Regions from separate parts of the Streptosporangium sp. NPDC004379 genome, predicted to be linked through region 3. Evidence: riboswitches for the same ligand, from Rfam matches in the RefSeq annotation. Region 3 holds a riboswitch; each other region holds the start of a gene.

The links. Region 3 has a riboswitch for cyclic di-AMP ahead of ACFYSC_RS19120 (CHAP domain-containing protein). Riboswitches for the same ligand answer to the same signal wherever they lie in the genome.
Region 1: linked by a shared signal. The riboswitch ahead of ACFYSC_RS01315 (C40 family peptidase) and the one ahead of ACFYSC_RS19120 (CHAP domain-containing protein) in region 3 are both predicted to bind cyclic di-AMP.
Region 2: linked by a shared signal. The riboswitch ahead of ACFYSC_RS14585 (NlpC/P60 family protein) and the one ahead of ACFYSC_RS19120 (CHAP domain-containing protein) in region 3 are both predicted to bind cyclic di-AMP.

What each region holds. Positions count from the first base shown of each region.
Region 1 covers NZ_JBIAMC010000001.1:317,555-323,746, reverse strand. The annotation lists gene ACFYSC_RS01325 (response regulator transcription factor) at 1-594, opposite strand, end outside; gene ACFYSC_RS01320 (VanZ family protein) at 663-1,367, opposite strand; cyclic di-AMP (ydaO/yuaA leader) riboswitch at 1,836-1,994, shown strand; gene ACFYSC_RS01315 (C40 family peptidase) at 2,077-2,640, shown strand; gene ACFYSC_RS01310 (hypothetical protein) at 2,753-3,541, shown strand; gene ACFYSC_RS01305 (M48 family metallopeptidase) at 3,538-4,875, shown strand; gene ACFYSC_RS01300 (glycosyltransferase family 4 protein) at 4,872-6,002, shown strand; gene ACFYSC_RS01295 (AMP-dependent synthetase/ligase) at 6,117-6,192, opposite strand, start outside.
Region 2 covers NZ_JBIAMC010000006.1:20,958-27,149, forward strand. The annotation lists gene ACFYSC_RS14575 (RDD family protein) at 1,049-2,446, opposite strand; gene ACFYSC_RS14580 (amino-acid N-acetyltransferase) at 2,535-3,179, opposite strand; cyclic di-AMP (ydaO/yuaA leader) riboswitch at 3,517-3,670, shown strand; gene ACFYSC_RS14585 (NlpC/P60 family protein) at 3,676-4,725, shown strand; gene ACFYSC_RS14590 (LuxR C-terminal-related transcriptional regulator) at 4,916-5,164, opposite strand; gene lysX (bifunctional lysylphosphatidylglycerol synthetase/lysine--tRNA ligase LysX) at 5,842-6,192, opposite strand, start outside.
Region 3 covers NZ_JBIAMC010000008.1:104,750-110,941, reverse strand. The annotation lists gene ACFYSC_RS19140 (HAMP domain-containing protein) at 1-194, shown strand, start outside; gene ACFYSC_RS19135 (sensor histidine kinase) at 92-721, shown strand; gene ACFYSC_RS19130 (DUF6716 putative glycosyltransferase) at 929-2,113, opposite strand; gene ACFYSC_RS19125 (hypothetical protein) at 2,125-3,162, opposite strand; cyclic di-AMP (ydaO/yuaA leader) riboswitch at 3,613-3,750, shown strand; gene ACFYSC_RS19120 (CHAP domain-containing protein) at 3,769-4,455, shown strand; gene ACFYSC_RS19115 (ABC transporter substrate-binding protein) at 4,946-6,192, shown strand, end outside.

The sequences.
Region 1 (6,192 bases), on a different contig from region 3:
GCGCAGCGCGGAGACGGTGATGCGGACGGCGTTGGTGAAGGGGTCGGCGTTCCCGTCCCAGGCCCGCTCCAGCAGCTCCTCGGCGCTGACGACCCCGCCCTCGGCGGCCACGAGGACCTCGAGCACGGCGAACTGCTTGCGGGTGAGCGCGACGTAGCGTCCGTCCCGGAAGACCTCCCGGCGGAAGGGGTCCACCCGCAGGCCCGCGATCTCCCTGACCGGGGGCCGGGCGTGGGCGCGTCTGCGGTCGAGCGCCCGGAGGCGCATCACGAGCTCCCGGAGGTCGAACGGCTTGGTGAGGTAGTCGTCGGCGCCGAGCTCGAACCCGGAGGCCTTGTCGTCGATCCGGTCGGCGGCGGTGAGCATGAGGATCGGGATGCCGCTGCCGGAGGCGACGATGCGCCGGGCGATCTCGTCGCCGGAGGGGCCGGGGATGTCGCGGTCGAGGACCGCGAGGTCGTAGGAGTTGACGCTGAGCAGCTCCAGGGCGGAGTCGCCGTCGCCGGCGATGTCGGCGGCGATCGCCTCCAGCCGCAGACCGTCACGGACGGCCTCGGCCAGGTACGGCTCGTCCTCCACGATCAGTACGCGCATGCCGGAAGCCTAGGCGGCCCGGCATATCGCCGGGGTATGCGAGGACCTGTACGCGGCGGGCACTCGGCTCAGCCCACCGGCGCCGGCTCGGGGCGGGACCGGCCCGGCGGAGCCTCCGCCGCGGTGCGCCACCAGCGGTGCGACGCCAGGGCGGCCAGTGCGGCGCCGGCGGCGTTGAGCAGGACGTCGTCCACCGAGGACACCCGGTCCAGCCGCAGGACGTACTGCGCGGTCTCGACCATGATCGAGCAGCCTGCCCCGAGCGCGAGGATCCGCGGTACGGACGCCAGCGCCGCGAACCGCATCGGGGCGAAGAACCCCAGCGCCGCGAAGATCAGCAGGTTGCCGCCGATGCCGAGCGGCCCCATCGTGGGCAGATCCTGCAGTGGGAGCAGACTCACCCGGCCGGGGGCGACGCCGGCCTCCGGGCCGGGCATCATGGTGATCCATACGAACGGCACCGTGCCGTGGACCATGCCCAACTCGGCCAGCGACGTCCGCCACGCCGACGCGGCGCCGGCGGCACGCCGGACGCGCGCCAGAGCCCACGCCACCAGGGCGGACGGCGGCACCGCGACCAGTGTCATGAGCAGCACGCCGTTCTCCGTGCCGAGGCAGCCGTGCCACCGGCCGGCCGCGCAGCTCGGGGCGGCCATCAGGAGCGGCCGCCGCAGGACGAACGCCACGCCCGCCAGGCCGAGGACCGCCAGGCAGGCGAGCACGATCCCGCGCGTACGGCGGGGCGGTGCTGACAGGGATGCACTCCGGTTCATGCCTCCCATCGAAGGGGGAGGGCCGTTGCGGGGACGTATGCGATTTTCGATACGCCGGCGATACACGGAGTCCCCGGCCGTCCCCGGCCGTCCCCGGCCGTCCCCCGACGCGGGCCGGGACGACGGGGCGGTGGCACGGCCGGTCGCACGCTCCGTCAATGATCGTTACCATCACGTGATTCACGTCACAAAAGCCATGATTTTTCGGACTGATCACGGAAGTGTGACAAGCGTCATATTTGCCCGGTGAAATCGGCCCCTGAACAGTGGCCCGTCGATCGCCCGAGGCGTTTTCGATCTATGTATCTTTTGTGATTCCTTTGCCCTCTCCTGGGAAACAGGGGTAACTTCTGGCGTCGCGGCGAGCAAGCCATGCCACCGCGCCGGGCCCGGCCCGTCATGCCGGCGCCTGTCAAAGATCCATAAAGATCCATTCGGCCGTCGCACCCTGCGAGGAGCGCTCCCACCTGCGACGGCCTGCCGAATCCGTGCAGCCAGGAGGCACGGAACCGGGGACCCACCGGCCCGACACGTGGCCAGGGGTGAATCGGCGCGCCCGACGCGCCGTAGGGCTTCTTCCCGGCCCGAACCCGTCAGCTAACCCGGTAGGCGTCAGCGGAAGTCCCAAGGAGAAATCCTGTCTACCACCCCGCGTAACCCCCGTTCGTCGCGCTTTTTCCGCGTTTGCGCCAGTGGTTTCGCCCTCACCGTGACGGCCTCGGCCGGAGCGGTCACGATGGGCTCCCCGGCGGCGCTGGCCGACACGGGAACCGGTCCCGTTCTCCAGGTCAGGAGCACCGCCTCTCAGGTTGAGAGGCCGGTCGCCGCCTCCGCCGCCTCCGCGGCGCACACCAGCGCCAAGAAGACGGCGAAGGCGAAGAAGACCACGCTGAGCAGGACCGCACTGCAGAAGGTGAAGGCGTCCAAGGCCGTCTCGGCGGCCAAGAAGCAGATCGGCGATCCGTACCGGTGGGGAGCCTCCGGTCCCGGCGCGTTCGACTGCTCCGGTCTCGTCCGGTACGCGTGGCGCAAGGCCGGCGTCTCCCTCCCCAGGGTCACGAACAGTCAGTACCGAGCCGTGCGGAAGAAGGTCTCGTGGAGCAGCCTGCGCCCCGGTGACCTGCTGTTCTTCTACGGCAAGGGCCACGTGGGCATGTACGTCGGCAAGGGGAAGATGGTCCACTCCCCGAGCAGCGGCAAGACCGTCAGGGTCGTCCCCCTGAAGGGGTACTACCGGTCCTCCTTCTCCGGGGCGGTCCGTCCCGGAGCCTGACGGATCCCGGCCGCCGCCCCCCTGGGGCGGCCGGGAAGACGGCCCCGCCCGTCCCTTCGAAGGGACGGGCGGGGCCGCCGCGCGTCCGGGGCCGGTCGCTAACATCGGACGTGTGCGCGTCCCGACAGAGCGTCGTGCCGTGCTCGCCGGAACCCTGACACTGGCGGTCGCCGCCCTGGCCACCGGCGCGGGCCCGTTCCCCGCGCCGCGCGACCCGTGGCCCGGCGGCTCCGTCACCGTCCGCGGCGAGCACTCCGTCGTGATCGGCCACCGCGTCCCGGCGGCCCGCCTCGCCGACCTGGCGGCCGGCGCCGACCGCGCCCGCCGTACGGTCCTCGACGTCTGGGGGCCGGTCCGGGCGGTGGTCCTGTTCCCCGCGGACGACGCAGAGGCGGCGGCGCTGGCCGGCGCCGCGCCCGCCGCCGTCGCCGGCCTGGCCGCGCTGGCCGACGCGGGCCGGGTGATCGTCCTGCCGTCGGGGTACGCCAGGCTGAGCGGGACCGGCCGGGACGTGGTGCTCGCCCACGAGCTCACCCACGTGGCCACCGGCGCCACCCGCGGCGGCCGGGTGCCGGTCTGGCTGTCGGAGGGGTTCGCCGACTACGTCGGTTACCGTGACGCCGGGATCGCGGTCCCGGCGGCCGCCGCCGAACTGGCCGCCGAGGTGCGCGCGGGCCGCCTGCCCGAGCGGCTCCCCGGCCCCGCCGACTTCGCCGCGGACGCCCCCCGGCGGGCGCAGGCGTACGAGGAGGCGTGGCTCGCCTGCCACTACGTCGCGCGGCGGTACGGCGAGCGGACGCTGGTGAGGCTCTACGGTAGCGATGTCGGCGATGTGCTGGGCCTGTCCCCGGCGGAGTTCGCCGCCGGCTGGCGCGACCACCTGAGAAGGGAGCTGGGTTGACGTCCTCCCCACGCCCGAGGGCGGTGTCCCGGCGATCGGCCGCGCCGGATGCGGCCGACGCCGCAGCGGCGGCGGTCGTGCCCGGGGGGTGGCGGCCCGCCGGATGGGCGCTGGCCGCCCTGGGCGCGGCCACGGTCGCGGTCGTGGCGCTCACCACGCCCTGGCGGGCCCTGCCGTCCGCCGCCCCGGCCGTCGCGCCCGACCCGGCGCGCGACTTCACCGCCGGGCAGATCGCCCGCTCCGAGGCGTTCGACGCCGCGCTCACCGCGCCCGCCTACCTTTCGCTCGGGCTGACCCTCCTGGTCGCCGGGGTGCTGGTGGCAACCCCGCTGGGCGCCCGGCTGCTCGGACGGCTGCGCGGACCCCGGTGGGTGCGGGCGCTGCTCGGCGTCGCCGGGCTGTCCGCGGCGGTCGAGGCCCTACGCTGGCCGCTGGGCATGTGGTCGGAGACGCAGCTGCGCGCCTACGGCCTGTCCACCCAGACCTGGCCCTCCTGGACCGCGGACCGGCTCAAGGACATCGGTGTCCGGACCGCGCTGCTCGCGATCATGGTGCTCGCCGTGACGGTGCTGGCCGGGCGCTTCCGGCGCTGGTGGATACCCGCCGCGGCCGGCGCGTTCACGCTGACCGTGGCCGCGTCCTTCGCCTACCCGGTGGTCATCGAGCCGATCTTCAATGACTTCACGCCGATGGCGGCCGGGCCGCTGCGCGACGACCTGCTGGCCATGGCCGCCCGCGACGGCGTGCCCGTCGAGGACGTCCTGGTCGCCGACGCCTCCCGGCGCACCACCGCGCTCAACGCCTACGTCTCCGGGTTCGGCGCGACCCGCAGGATCGTGGTCTACGACACCCTGCTCCGGGCGCCCGCGAAAGAGGTCGAGCTGGTGGTGGCGCACGAGCTGGGCCACGCGAAGGCGGGCGACGTGCTGTACGGCACGCTCGTCGGGGGGCTGGGCGCCGCCTTCGGCGCCTGCCTGCTGTACCTGGTGCTCGCCGCGGGCCCCGTACGGCGTCGCGCCGGCGTCGCCTCGGCGGCCGACCCGCGGGCCGTGGGCCTGATCATGGGGTTGCTGAGCCTGGCCACGGTCCTGTCCGGGCCCGCGCAGAACCTGGTCAGCAGGCAGATCGAGGCCCGCGCCGACGCGCACGCGCTGGAGCTGACCCGCGACCCGGAGACGTTCGCCGCGATGCAGCGGCGCCTGTCGGTCACCAACGTCTCCGACCTGTCGCCGGACTTCCTGGAATACGTCCTCTACGGTTCTCACCCGACGACGCCGCAACGGATCGCCATGGCGCGCTCATGGGCCCGGCTGAACGGCGTCCCGGAGCCGTGAGCCGCGCGCTGTTCCTCACCAACGACTTCCCGCCCCGGCCCGGGGGCATCCAGGCGTTCGTGCGCGGCCTGGCCGACGGCCGCCCGCCGGACTCGGTGGTCGTCTACGCCCCCCGCTGGCCCGGCTGCGACGACTTCGACGCCCGCCGGCCGTACCCGGTCGTGCGCCACCCCACCTCGCTGATGCTGCCCACGCGCGGGGTCGCCCGCCGGGCCGCCGAGGTCGTGGCGGCGTACGGCTGCGACACGGTGGTGTTCGGGGCGGCGGCCCCGCTCGGGCTGCTCGCGCCCGCGATGCGCGCCGCCGGGGCCCGCCGGATCGTCATGGTCACCCACGGGCACGAGGCGGCCTGGGCCGGCGTCCCCGGCGCCCGCGGGCTGCTGGCGAGGATCGGCGGGCACGCCGACGTGGTCACCTACCTGGGGGAGTACACCCGGCGGAGGCTGGAGCGGGTGATCCCCTCCGGCAGGCTGGCCCGGCTCGCGCCAGGCGTCGACACCGGGGCGTTCCGGCCCGGCGCGGGCGGGCATGAGGTGCGCGCGGCGCTGGGCCTGGGGGACCGGCCGGTCGTGGTCTGCCTGTCCAGGCTGGTACCGCGCAAGGGCCAGGACGTCCTGCTGCGGGCCTGGCCGCTCGTGCTGCGGGCCGTGCCGGAGGCCGTGCTGGTGATCGTCGGGGGCGGCCCGTACCGCCGCACCCTGGAACGGCTGGCCCGGCCGCTGGGCGACGCGGTCCGGATCACCGGGCCGGTGCCGTGGGCCGCGCTGCCGGCCCACCTCGACGCGGGCGACGTGTTCGCCATGCCGTGCCGTACCAGGCTGGGCGGCATCGACGTCGAGGGGCTCGGCATCGTCTACCTGGAGGCGTCGGCCAGCGGCCTGCCCGTGGTGGCGGGCTCCTCCGGCGGCGCGCCGGACGCGGTCCTGCCGGGGGAGACCGGCGTGGTGGTGGACGGCACCCGCCCGCGGGAGGTGGCGCGGGCCGTGACCGGGCTGCTGGAGGACCCGGAGCGGGCGCGGAAGATGGGCGAGCGCGGGCGCGACTGGGTCACCCGCGAGTGGGGCTGGGACCTGGTGTCCGCCCGCTTCGCCGAACTGCTGCGGGACCCGGCGTCCACCGGGTCGTGAGCCGGCGCCCGCCGGGCTGTGAGCCGGGGACCTCGTACGGCGGCGCCCGGCCCGCGACGGGCCGGGCGGAGGCGGTGCGGCGGGGGCGCCGGCGGTGCGGCCGGCCGTACGGTGTCAGCCGTACAGGGCGTCGATCCGGTCGGCGAAGTCGCGCATCACGAGGTTGCGCTTGATCTTGAGGCTGGGCGTG
Region 2 (6,192 bases), on a different contig from region 3:
ACTTTTGGGGACCGTGGAATTCCGGGGGCGGCGTGCCCGCCCGCGGGCCGGGAAGCCGCTCGGGCCATGGGCGTCCGCCCAGGCACGACCTTAGCGTCACCGGCGGGCGGCACGGGCCCCCGGGACCGCCCGTCTCCACCTTAATGCTTCTCTCCAGCCGTCTTACCGGTTGCCGTCTGTAAAGCCCCTGGGAAAAAACCGACAGGGCGATCATCTGATGATCACTCTGCCGAAAAACCAATGTCAACTGCGGCCACTTGACAGCCGCCCCCTCCCGGCAGCCCCGGAAACCCCCTGCTCACAAGGGTTTTTCGGCCGCAACAGAAAAGATCTTGCTGAAGCTCCGGATCATCATCGCCGGGTCGGCGGCGGTAATGTCAAGAGGACGGGAACGCTCGGGTGGAGCCCCGTCGGACCTCGCCCTCTTCGGCGGGCGGCGGGTTCCGCGGCACGCCTTCGGCCCGCGGAACAAGACGGATCTTCGTCGCTTTCTTCCCAAGCCTACGGCCCTCAGGCGCAAGGAACATAGTCGTAGCCCTTATAACCACCAAACCACCGGGCAGGCGGTGTACCGGCTAACCCGGGCCGGATCCGCGAGAACGCCTTCCCGGGCATGCAGGGAAGGCGAACCCGCATTCCCCGCCGCTCCGGGAGAAGACGCGGGAAGTCGCCGGAGGCCACGGTGCGGCCCGCCCGCCGGACGCCATTCGCCGGATGTCACGGAAGTTGCCCGGGTAACTGTCACCCCATTGACGTCCTATAGGCACCCGGAGTGACGGCACAGCCGATCCGCGGGGTTTGTCGTGACCCGGAAGCACCCCTGGAAGGCTCCATAACGCCCTCTCCGGGGATCCCGCCCGAGAAGTGGCCGGAAGAAGGCCATAACGCCCCCGAGGGCGCGTACGGGTTCATGGCCCGCCGCAGTCGTCTCCGAACGCCGTTACCGTCCCTTCCGGGGGTACCGCTACCCCTCTCGTTTCCCTCCACACACGAAAAAACGGGGCCGGCGGTTCAACCCGCCGGCCCCGTTTTTGGGGAAGTTCCGGAACTACTTGGTCTTCACGACCGTCGTCGCGGCCGCCTTGTCGTGCAGGCACTGGCGCAGCGGCTTGTCCCACAGCTGCCAGAGCACGTTCACCAGAGAGAAGATCCCGATGATGTAACCCACGACGGGGATGCCGCGCAGCATGCTCGGACCCCACAGGACGCCCGCCCGGCTCATGGCCTTGTTCGAGGGGAGCCCGCGGGACTGGGGCGCCCCGCCGATCGGGACGACCCGGATGCCCATGACCATCTTGCCGACGGTCTGCCCCGTCGCCTTCAGCATCAGGAACTCGTAGACGAAATAGATCAGCCCGCCGACGAGACCGATGAGGAAGGTCGCGAGGAACAACCCGCTGCCGAGGCTGTACTCCCCGGTCTCCATGTTGAAGGACGGCTGGGTGACCAGGATCCCGGTCAGCACGAGCGTGACGATGAACGTGGGGATCGCCAGGATCACACCGTCGACGATGCGGGCGACCAGGCGCTGCCACCACTCGGCGAGCGGGGCCGACACGCCCGGCGCGTGGCCGCCGTCGCCCCACTGCGGGGTGTAGCCCTGCTGGCCGTAGCCCTGCGGCTGAGCGCCGTAACCGGGCTGCTGGCCGTACTGGGCGCCGCCGTAGCCGGGCTGGCCGTACGCCTGCTGCTGGTCGTAGGAGGGCTGCTGGCCGTAGCCCGGCTGCGCGCCCTGCTGGCCGTAGGCGCCCTGGTCGTACGACGGCTGCTGCCCGTAGGCGCCCTGGTCGTAGGAGGGCTGCTGGCCGTAACCGGGCTGCGCGCCCTGCTGGCCGTACCCCGGCTGCGCGGCCTGCTGGCCGTAACCGGGCTGGGCGGCCTGCTGGCCGTAGCCCTGCTGCTGGTCGTAGGAGGGCTGCTGGCCGTAACCCGGCTGCGCCCCCTGCTGGCCGTAGGCGCCCTGGTCGTAGGACGGCTGCTGCCCGTACCCCGGCTGCGTCCCCTGCTGGCCGTAGCCCGGCTGGGAGTTCTGCTGGCCGTAGGCGCCCTGGTCGTAGGACGGCTGCTGCCCGTAGCCGGGCTGCGCGGCCTGCTGGCCGTAACCGGGCTGGGCGGCCTGCTGACCGTAGCCCTGCTGCTGGTCGTAGGAGGGCTGCTGGCCGTAACCCGGCTGCGCCCCCTGCTGGCCGTAGGCGCCCTGGTCGTACGACGGCTGCTGCCCGTACCCCGGCTGCGCGCCCTGCTGGCCGTAACCGCCGGGCTGGCCGTAACCGGGCTGGTTCTGCCCGGGTCCGGTGCCGTCCGTCCGGTACCCCACCACCGTCGCGTCGGGGTCGAGACCCCCGGGGCCCTGACCCGTGTCGTGCGAGCCGTATCCGGAGTGTCCCGACGGGGTGCGATCGCGGTCGGGATCATCCTGCGGATACGGCGGCTGTCCGTTGGTCACCGCGTCACCTCACTTCGACTACGCATGCGGCGCATTCGAGACTCACATGCACGTTGAAGCACAAGGTATCGAGATAGTCGTCCGAGAGTCACCTTTTGTCACAGTCACAACTGCGGTCATCACGCTTGACCAGGGGCGGTAGATGAAGCAGCATCCGCGTGTTCCCCAGGGTGTTCGGCTTCACGTGCTCCAGGTCGAGGAACTCGGCGACGCCCTCGTCGTAGGAGGCGAGCAACTCGGCGTAGACCTCGGGCGAGACGGGCGTGCCCTGGATCCGCCGGAAGCCGTGGCGCGCGAAGAAGTCGACCTCGAAGGTGAGGCAGAAGACCCTGCGCAGGCCGAGTTCGCCGGCCGTGCGGATCAACGCCGAGACGATCATGTGGCCGATGCCCTGGCCCCGGCACGCCGGATCGACGGCGACGGTGCGGATCTCGGCGAGGTCCTCCCACAGGACGTGCAGCGCCCCGCACCCCATGACGGCCCCGTCCCGCTCGGCCACCCAGAACTCCTGGACGTCCTCGTACAGGGTGACCGTGGCCTTCTCCAGCAGTCGCGGCCCGGCGCCGCCGTAGGTGTCGACCAGCCGCCGGATCGCCCGCACGTCCGGCGTGCGGGCGCGCCGGACCGTGACCTCGCCCGTGGCCCCGGCCGTGACCCCGCTCGCCGACCCGGCCGTCGCCCCGGTCCCGTCCGTCAGGGCGTCCGCCGGGGAGGGTTCCGCAACCTGCTCCATGACCGATCAGCGTACGTCCTCGGCGCACCCCCATTACGGCCCAGCCGTAACTTCGGTCACAACGGCACCGCCCGGCTCCCGGTGTCACCCCCGTCGCGCCCGGCCGGAAACCCCGGTGACGGCGGCCGTTCGCCCTCGGCATGGACCGGGGCCTGCGGCTACATGGGTGGTATGCCGCTCATAGCGACATGGATCCAGGTTGACAGGCATGAGGATCATGAAAGTATGTGATCTGCCTGTGACTTTCCGGTTGTGAAAGCTCTACCGACTTTATGGTTCTGGTTGAGCATGAACCTCCAATTGCACTAATGTCCGTGCTCGATGTCAGCTTCCCCGAAAAGCTGACCCGCCGAATCCCCGGACCCGGGGAGCCGGGGACCCACCCTCCACGCGTCCCCAGGGGTGAATCCGAGCCGTCACCGGCGTGCTCGGTAGGGCTGCCTCCGGCCCGAACCCGTCAGCTAACCCGGCAGGCGGCCGAGAGAGGAGCCCGTTGGTGAAGCGCACGCCGCGCCGTGGCAGTGGACGTCCAGCCGGACCCGTCCCGATGCGGGAGCGCGCCTCCCGTCGCCTTTCCGGCCGGACGGCCTCCATCGGGCTCGCGTTCACCCTCCTCGCGGTCGGCGCTCCCATGACGTCCGCCGGTGCGGACCCGAAACCGGACCTCCGGCAGCTCGCCAAGCAGGTCGAGAAGCTCCACGTCGAGGTCGAGACGCTCGCCGAGCAGTACAACGGCGCACGGGTGAAGCTCAAGCAGGCGCAGCGCGCCGCCGAGGTGGCCAAGAAGAACCTGTCCACCAGCGAGACGGAGCTGGAGTCCCGGCGCACCAAGGCGACCCTCCTCGCGCAGAGCACCTACATGTCGGGGGGCCTGGGCTCCACGCTCGCCTTCACCCAGTCGAGCGACCCCGACACCTTCCTCGACCAGGCCGCCACCAGCTACGCCCTCCAGCAGCGGCAGAGCGAGGAGGTCGCCCAGGTCGCCCAGGCGCTCAAGGTCGCCGAGCAGGCTCGGGCCAGCGCCAGCGCCCGGTCCACCGAGGTCAAGAAGCTGCTGGGCGAGCTCGGCGACAAGCGTTCCAAGATCGAACGCCTGGTCGGCAAACTGGAGGGCAACCTCTACCGGGAGGTCCGCGACCGCGCCCAGAGCATGCAGGGCCGGGCGACCAGGCTCACCGTTCCGGTCGTGGGCCAGGGCAAGGCGGCCGAGGCGGTGCGCTGGGCGCTCACCCAGCAGCTCAAGCCGTACGTCTGGGGCGCCGAGGGACCCAACTCCTTCGACTGCTCGGGGCTGGTCCTGTGGGCCTACCAGAAGGTCGGCATCAGCCTGCCCCACTACACCGGTGACCAGTGGACCGCCGGCACCCACGTCTCCCGCGACCAGCTGCGCCCCGGCGACCTGGTCTTCTTCTACAGCGACCTGCATCACGTCGGGATCTACCTCGGCGCCGGCCTGATGATCCACGCCCCGCAGACCGGTGACGTGGTCCGCATCGCCCCCATGGGCAACCGGCCCTTCGCCGGGGGCGTGCGCGTCGCCGACTGAATCGGCCGGCGTACGGCCGGACCGGACGGACACGGGCACACGATCAGCCGGATGCACGGCCTGACCCGACGGGCGTATGACCGGCCGGATGCACGAACCGGCCGGACGGACACACGACCAGCAGGGTGCACGGCCTGACCGGGCGGACCACGACCGGCCGGTGCACGGCGGACCGGCCGGGTGTACGGCGTCAGATCAGGCGGCGGCGGGCGGCCCAGGCCACCGCCTCGATTGCGGTGGCCACGCCGATGCGGTCACAGATCCCGCGCAGCCTGCGCCGGACCGTCCGGCCGCTGATGTCGAGGCGGCGGCCCACCCTGTCGACGGTGACGCCCTTGGCCAGCTCGGCCAGGAGCACGAGGTCCTCCTCGCTGAGATCGATGTCCTCAGTGCCCGGAAGACTTTCGCCGCGGCGGGAATCCACTTCCGGATATGCCATCTAGCAACTCCCCCCGCAACGGGACTCAGGCGTGAGCACGCTGGAATCGATGTCGCCCGTCAGGAACGGTAAACGCCCCGTTCAAAGGTCGTCAAGCTCTGCTCTTCATAGAGATGGCCCACACTATTGACAGAGTGGGCGTTACATGAAGTACTCATGATATGTCGGGCCCATTGTGATTAAGCAGCGGCCGAGCCGGAGGGCGCGCCGCCGGACCGTCGTCGCGCCCGGGGCCCGCGCCAGGCGTGTCCGCGGTCTGTCCGCAGCCTGCCCGCGGCATGAGCCGAGGTCATCACCGTGATCCACCCCGAAGCCGCACCGCGGGGCCATGCCGTGGACCACCGCGGGTCCTCCGCCGGGACGAGCCGTACGGTCGGCGCCCGCCGCATTTCCCACAGAAAACGATCGGTCCGGCGGGCGTCGCGCATCCCGTCGACCGCGGCCCCCGGCCACGCCCCTGACGGCGCCGAGAAAATCATCACGCAATGGCCGTCGGATGAAACCGGCTTTCCGGCATTCCGCGGGGAGCTGATCGCCGGCCGCCCGGATCATCGGGGAAATGGCGTCTCCGCTCAGCGGGAGGAACGGAACGAGCCCGCGGTCCACGGGACCGCGGGCTCGTCAGGCGGGGCCGGAGGGCCTGGCGGACCGGGCCCGCGGGGCGGACCCGGTGGCGCTCAGCCGGTGGGCTTCACCAGCGGGAACAGAATGGTCTCGCGGATGTTCTTGCCGGTGAAGGCCATGACGAGGCGGTCCACACCGACCCCCACGCCGCCGGTGGGCGGCATGCCGTACTCCAGGGCGGTGAGGAAGTCCTCGTCGAGCTGCATGGCCTCGGGGTCGCCGCCCGCGGCGAGCAGCGACTGCTCGGTGAGGCGGCGGCGCTGCTCGATCGGGTCGCTCAGCTCCGAGTAGCCGGTGCCGAGCTCGGTGCCGAACCCGATGAGGTCCCACTTCTCGGTGAGCAACGGGTTGTCCCGGTGCGTCCGGGCCAGCGGTGAGGTCTCCAGCGGGTAGTCCATGACGAA
Region 3 (6,192 bases):
AGGAAGCCGTCGGCCGGCAACAGCGGTTCGCCGCCGACGCCTCCCACGCGAGCTTCGCAGCCCGGTCACGGCCCTGCGGACCCAGCTCGACCTGGCGCTGTCCGATCCCGAACCGGACACCGACGCGACGTTCGAGGGGCTGGACCATTCGATCGACCGGCTCCAGCTGCTGGTGGACGACCTGCTGGCGGTGATCCGGCTGGACGCCGCCGCCCCGCACAACCGTGAGCGGATCGACCTGGGCGAGCTGGTCCGCGCCGAGCTGGACCGCCGCCCCGACGAGATCAGTCGTGACCTGACGGCGGGCGCGCTGGTCGAAGGCGATCCGCTGCAACTGGCCAGGGTGCTGACCAACCTGGTGGACAACGCGCTACGGCACGCCGAACACGAGGTGCAGGTGAAGGTCCGCCCCGACTCCGGGTCGGGACACGCGGTGCTTGAGGTCATCGACGACGGCGGCGGCATCCCGGAGGCCGACCGGGAACGGGTGTTCCAGCGGTTCGTCCGGCTGAAGGAGGGCCGCGAATGCGACGTGAGCGGCAGCGGGCTGGGCCTGCCGATCGCCCGGGAGATCGCCGAGGGCCACGGCGGCACCCTGAGCGTCGCCGACTGCGACCACGGCGCCCGCTTCGTCCTACGCCTCCCCCTCTTGGCCCTGGGAGAAGACCCCGCCCTCAACTCCTCCGAGTCCCCAAAGCCCCAACACGAAGTGTCGCAATAAGCCCGCTCGGGAACGCCGGTGTCCGGGCCCGCCCAGAGACCTTGATGTCCCCCGCCTAGGAACGCCGGTGCCCGGACCCGCTCGGGGGCGCCGGTGTCTGGACTGAGGAGAGAGCGAGCGCAGCGAGTGAACGACGAGGGAAGACACCGGTTACCAGCCCCCGAGCCGCGACGCGCAGCGTCGCCATGAGAACCGCAAGACACCGGATCAAGAGCCCCGAGCCGCGACGCGCAGCGTCGCCATAAAACGGCGGCCGGCGCGCAGCACCCTGGGCGGGACCTCGACGCGCAACCGGGCGCGGCGGCGGGCGGCGGCGTACGCCGGCCCGTCGAGCAGGGAGCGGGCCGGGACCAGGCGTCCCGAGCGGGCCATGCCGACCAGGGTGACCAGGTGGGAGGTCCAGTCGTCCAGCCCGCCGGGGTGGAAGTAGTTGGCGTGGCACCACTCCCCGTCCGGGGCGAGGAAGCGCCCCGCGGCCAGGTCTTCGAGGGTGCCGAGCAGTCCGCTTCCCTCGAAGACGAGGTTGATCGTCTCGGCGCCGACCCCGAAGTCCGACAGCACCAGCAGGGGGACGGAGCAGGCGATCGCCTCCAGCGCGGCGGTCGAGCTGACCGTGACGAACCCCGCCGCGCGGGCGAGGTGGTCGCGCATCGGGCCGGCCTCGAACCGCACCGCGCCGGCGGGGACCGCGTCCCGCCCGGCCAGTTCCTCCCACAGCCGCCGGTAGGGGTGCCGCTCGGCGTGGGTCTGCCGCTCGTCGTCGAGGGCGCGGAGCTTGACCACGACGTCCAGGTCCGGCCGCCGCCCGGCCAGCTCCGCCAGGGACAGCAGGATCCGTTCCCGGTCCTCTCTGCGCCTGGGCACCTTGGCCTGGGCGGCGAACACCACGCGGTCGCGCGGCCCGGCGGGGGGCGGGGCCTGCCCCGCGGGCAGGAACGGCAGCCGGGCCAGGCCGACCGCGCCGCCGCCGCCCAGTCTCCGGCCGAGTTCGGTGAACTCCGCCACCTCCCGGCCGCTGTGCAGGACGAACAGGTCGCAGCCGCTGCGGAACAGCCATGCCTTCTCGGTGGCGGGGACGGAGATGCCGGGCAGCCCGGAGACGAACACCGGCCTGGGCGAGAGGCCGGCGAGCACCTCGCCGACCAGCACGTCGACCACCGGGCCGGTGCAGGCGGCCAGCACCGCGTCGGGCCGCAGCCGTTCGGCCGCCCGGCGCAGCGCCCGCGCCGACAGCACGGGAGGGTCGGCGGCCACCCCGGTGACGGCCGCGCGGATCTGCGCCGGCGAGGGTGCGATGGGGGTACGGATCACCGCGAGCTCCGCCGTACAGCCGCCGGGAAGGCCCGCGAGCAGGTGGGCGGCCCACTTCAGATAGGAATCCGAGTCGGCCACGGCCAGGACCTTCACTTTTTGACTCCGGTGTCGTGAGGAGCGGACATCGACAGGTGTGAGCGGAGGGAGGGCGCCGCCAGGGCGGTCCACCAGTCGTCGGGGACGTCCACCGCCTCCACGGTGACGCCCCGGGGTGCCAGCAGGACACGTAGCGAGGTGACGGCGGTGGACGGCAGGCTGAGCACCCGCTGCCCGGCGTCCAGTCCCCGCAGGGTCATCTCGGCGGGGGCCCCGGCGTCGTAGACGGTGACGCCGGGCTGCGCGCCGATCCGTTCGAGGTCGCCGGGGTCCTCCCGGCGGTGCGGGAAATAGGCCATCGGCCCGGCCGCGCCCACCCCGGCGAGCCAGGTGAGGTAGCGGTCGCGGTGGATCAGGCCGTTGCGCACCAGTGAGGTGCCGAGGACGACCGTGGGCTCCTGCGGCCGGGGCCGGCGCAGTGGCTGCGCGCGCAGCCAGGTGAAGTCGTGGACGACCAGTTCGGCTCCCCTGCCGCGTACGGCGCGCGCCAGGTCGTCCGGGATGGGCATCGCGGTGAAGACCGTCAGCCGGCCCGACCGGGCGGCCGAGCGCAGTCGCAGACCGGCCGCCACGCCGAGGACGGAGCGCGACGGGCCCGCGGTGGCCCGGGCCCGTAGCAGCGGCCTGCCAGGGGGCCCGGCGAGCAGTTCCAGGAGCCTGATCGTGGCCAGCCCGTCGTCGACGACCACGATCCGTCCGGGGAGTGCGGTGAGCCAGCGGGCCTGGACCCGGCCGGAGAAGGCGTCGCCGATCACCCAGGTCATGCCCCGCCGGGGCCTGGGCGGCCCGGGGGCCGGGCCGGCCTGTTCCAGCCCCGGGGGAAGGACGAGGCGGGACAGTTCCCGGCGGGTGGCGGTCAGCGGGCGCGAGCCGGCACGGGGCACCACCCGGACGGGGGCGCCGAGCAGCCCGGCGTGGCAGGCCTCGACCACGCAGAGCAGTTGCAGGGGGGACTCCGCCCAGGCGATGGCCGAAGGCTGTTCCCGCGCGTGGTCCCGCCCCTCCTCCACGCCGGGCGATGACCCGTTCACGATCGCCTCACCGTAACCGTGACGCCTTACGCGGCCGGGAACCGCGGATGAACATCCGAGCACGCGCGCCCGGCGACGTGCCGCCCGGAAAGGCACTGAACAGGTAAAACGATCCCCCTTTAAAAAGATCTACGTTAGGGGGCGCTTCAGCCGGGAAGAATCGTCCGTCGCACCGGGGCGTCGCCGGTCCCGCGGTGCGGAAATCCCTGTGCCGCAAGGGTTTGCGGCTTTTGCGAAAGCCTTTGGCCCGAAGTCGCCGATCTTCGGACCGGGAAGTCGACGATCACCGATATTCGGCGTTTTCCCAAGTCAAGGCAATGCGGGAGCTTGCAATCGGCCTGGAGCAGCACGTACGTTCTACTCGTTCGCGATGAGGACCGAGGTCCACAGACCCATCTCTCGTCGACACATTGCCCGACCGCGCATCATCACGACGGATCACTCCGTCGATGGGCGCGGCCGCCGAATCCGCGGCTCTCGCGGAACCGGGGAACCACTTCATGGGGTGAATCAGCGCGTTCGCGCGCCGTAGGGCACTTCCCAGCCCGAACCCGTCAGCTAACCCGGTAGGCGGCATGGAAGCGACGCAAGGAGCCGAACTCTCCCATGGCCAAGAACCGCCTCACCCCCGGGAAGCACAGCCTGGTCCGCGCCCTCGTGGGCGCGTCCATCGTCCTCGCCGGCGGTGCCGTGACCACCGTTCCCGCCCTCGCCGACAACCACGCCTCCGGCCCGCAGGCCGGGTCGGTCACCGAGAACGCCGCGGCCTCGTCCGAGACCCAGGCCCAGAACCTGCCCAAGGTCAGCGCCCAGCAGGTCCTCGACATCGCCGCCCAGCAGATCGGCGTCTCGGAGAACGCCTACGGCGGCGGCACCAAGTTCCATGCCTGGTACCTCGCCAGCGAGCGCGCGAAGGAGACCGTCGCCCGCGACGGCGGCAGGATCCAGGACTACGCCAACGCCCCCTGGTGCGCGATGTTCGTCTCCTGGGTCGGCGAGCAGGCCGGCATCCGGCCCACCATGGGCTGGGACGCCTACACCGTCAGCTACGCCAAGTGGTTCGCCGACAACGGACGCTGGGGTCAGACCCCGAAGCCCGGCGCCGTGGTCTTCTTCGACTGGGGCGGCAGCAAGGACATCGACGCCATCGACCACGTGGGTCTCGTCAAGAAGGACAACGGCGACGGCACGATCACCACGATCGAGGGCAACACCGGCAACGGCAAGGTCGAGGAGCGTGTCCGGCCGGTCGCCCAGGTCGACGGCTACGGATACCCGGTCTACAACGGCTGACGGACGACTCCGGTCTTCCGTTCCCCTCTCCCCTTCCCCTCGTCCGCTCCCGTCCCTCCGGGAGCGGCGAGGACCGGCGGCGGAGACCGGCGGACTACGGCCGACGGACGGCGACCCGGCACGACCGGGTCGCCGTTTCGGCTTTCCGGCCGGGACCTTATCGCCGCGAGGAAGGTCCGGACGATCCCTGATGCACTGGATGATCCCGGTTGGTGAGCGTTCGCCGCGTCGTGTCATGTTGGGGTGGGAGCGCTCCCAAGCGCCCGATCGCACAGTTTGTCACCTTAACGACTGTTCGCCGAGCTGAAACACCCGCGATGTAACGGTTACGTTTCGGCATATTGACGCGCCGGTTGCCCATCGTCCAGTCTTCGTGGGAGCGCTCCCAAAAGCTGCCCGCGCGCAACCCATCGCCGATCGCGTTCGTCGGGGGCCGGTTCGCGATGTCACCTCCCAATCGATTCGGGCGACCACCTGAGAGGGGTCCGGAATGTTGAACACCAAGCGGCACGGCAAGCTCGCCGCCGTCGTGGTGATGACCGCCGCAGCACTGGCGGTCACCTCCTGTAGTTCGAGTGAGCCCGCCAAGAACACGGCCGCCTCGGGCGGCTCGGCCTCCGAGCCGGTGACCATCACCGTGCAGACCTTCGGCGGCGGCGCGAACTTCGGCTACAAGAAGGCCGTCGAGACCTGGAACGCGTCACACCCGAACATCCAGATCAAGCACGAGAACCCGACCGACCGGTTCGAGGACGTCTTCCTGCCCCAGCTCCTGCAGCGTCTGCAGGCCGGCAGCGGCGCGGCCGACGTGGTCGGCATCGACGAGGGCGCGATGGGCCTCATGAAGGCCCGCCCGCAGTTCTTCGTCGACCTCGCCGAATACGGCCTGGACAAGCGCAAGAGCGACTTCCCCGCCGCCAAGTGGGAGAACGGCATCAACAAGGACGGCAAGCTCTTCGCCCTCGGCACCGACATCGGCGGCATGGCGATGTGCTACCGCAAGGACCTGTTCGAGAAGGCCGGCCTCCCCGGTGAGCGCGACGAGGTCAGCAAGCTCTGGCCGGACTGGAACGCCTTCATGGAGGTCGGCAAGAAGTTCCAGGCCGCCAACACCGCCAAGGGCGACCCGAAGTTCCTCGACGGTCCCAACACCCTCTACAACGTGGTCCTGTCGCAGGAGGCGCCGAAGAACGGCAACGTCGCCTACTTCGACAAGAACAACCAGCTCATCCTGGAGTCGAACCCGGCCATCAAGACCGCGTTCGAGACGGTGAAGAGCTTCAGCCAGGCGGGCATGACCGCCAAGCTCGCCTCCTTCACCCCGCCGTGGAACGCCGCGCTGAAGAAGGGCGGCTTCGCCGTCATGGGCTGCCCGGCCTGGATGGTCGGTGTGATCAAGGACAACTCCGGCGAGGGCAACTCGGGCAAGTGGGACGTGGCCGGTGTTCCCGGCGGCGCCGGCAACTGGGGCGGCTCCTACCTGGCGATCACCAAGCAGAGCAAGCACCCCAAGGAGGCCGCCGAGGTCGTGAACTACCTCACCGGCAAGGAGGGCCACGTCATGGCCTTCCAGGAGGCCAATGCCTTCCCCAGCTCCATCACCGCCCAGGAGGACCCGGCGGTCAAGGACCTGAAGAGCGACTACTTCAACAACGCTCCCACCGGCCAGATCTTCGGCGACTCGGTCAAGGACCTGCAGCCGGTCTTCCTGGGTGAGAAGCACGCCCAGGTGAAGAC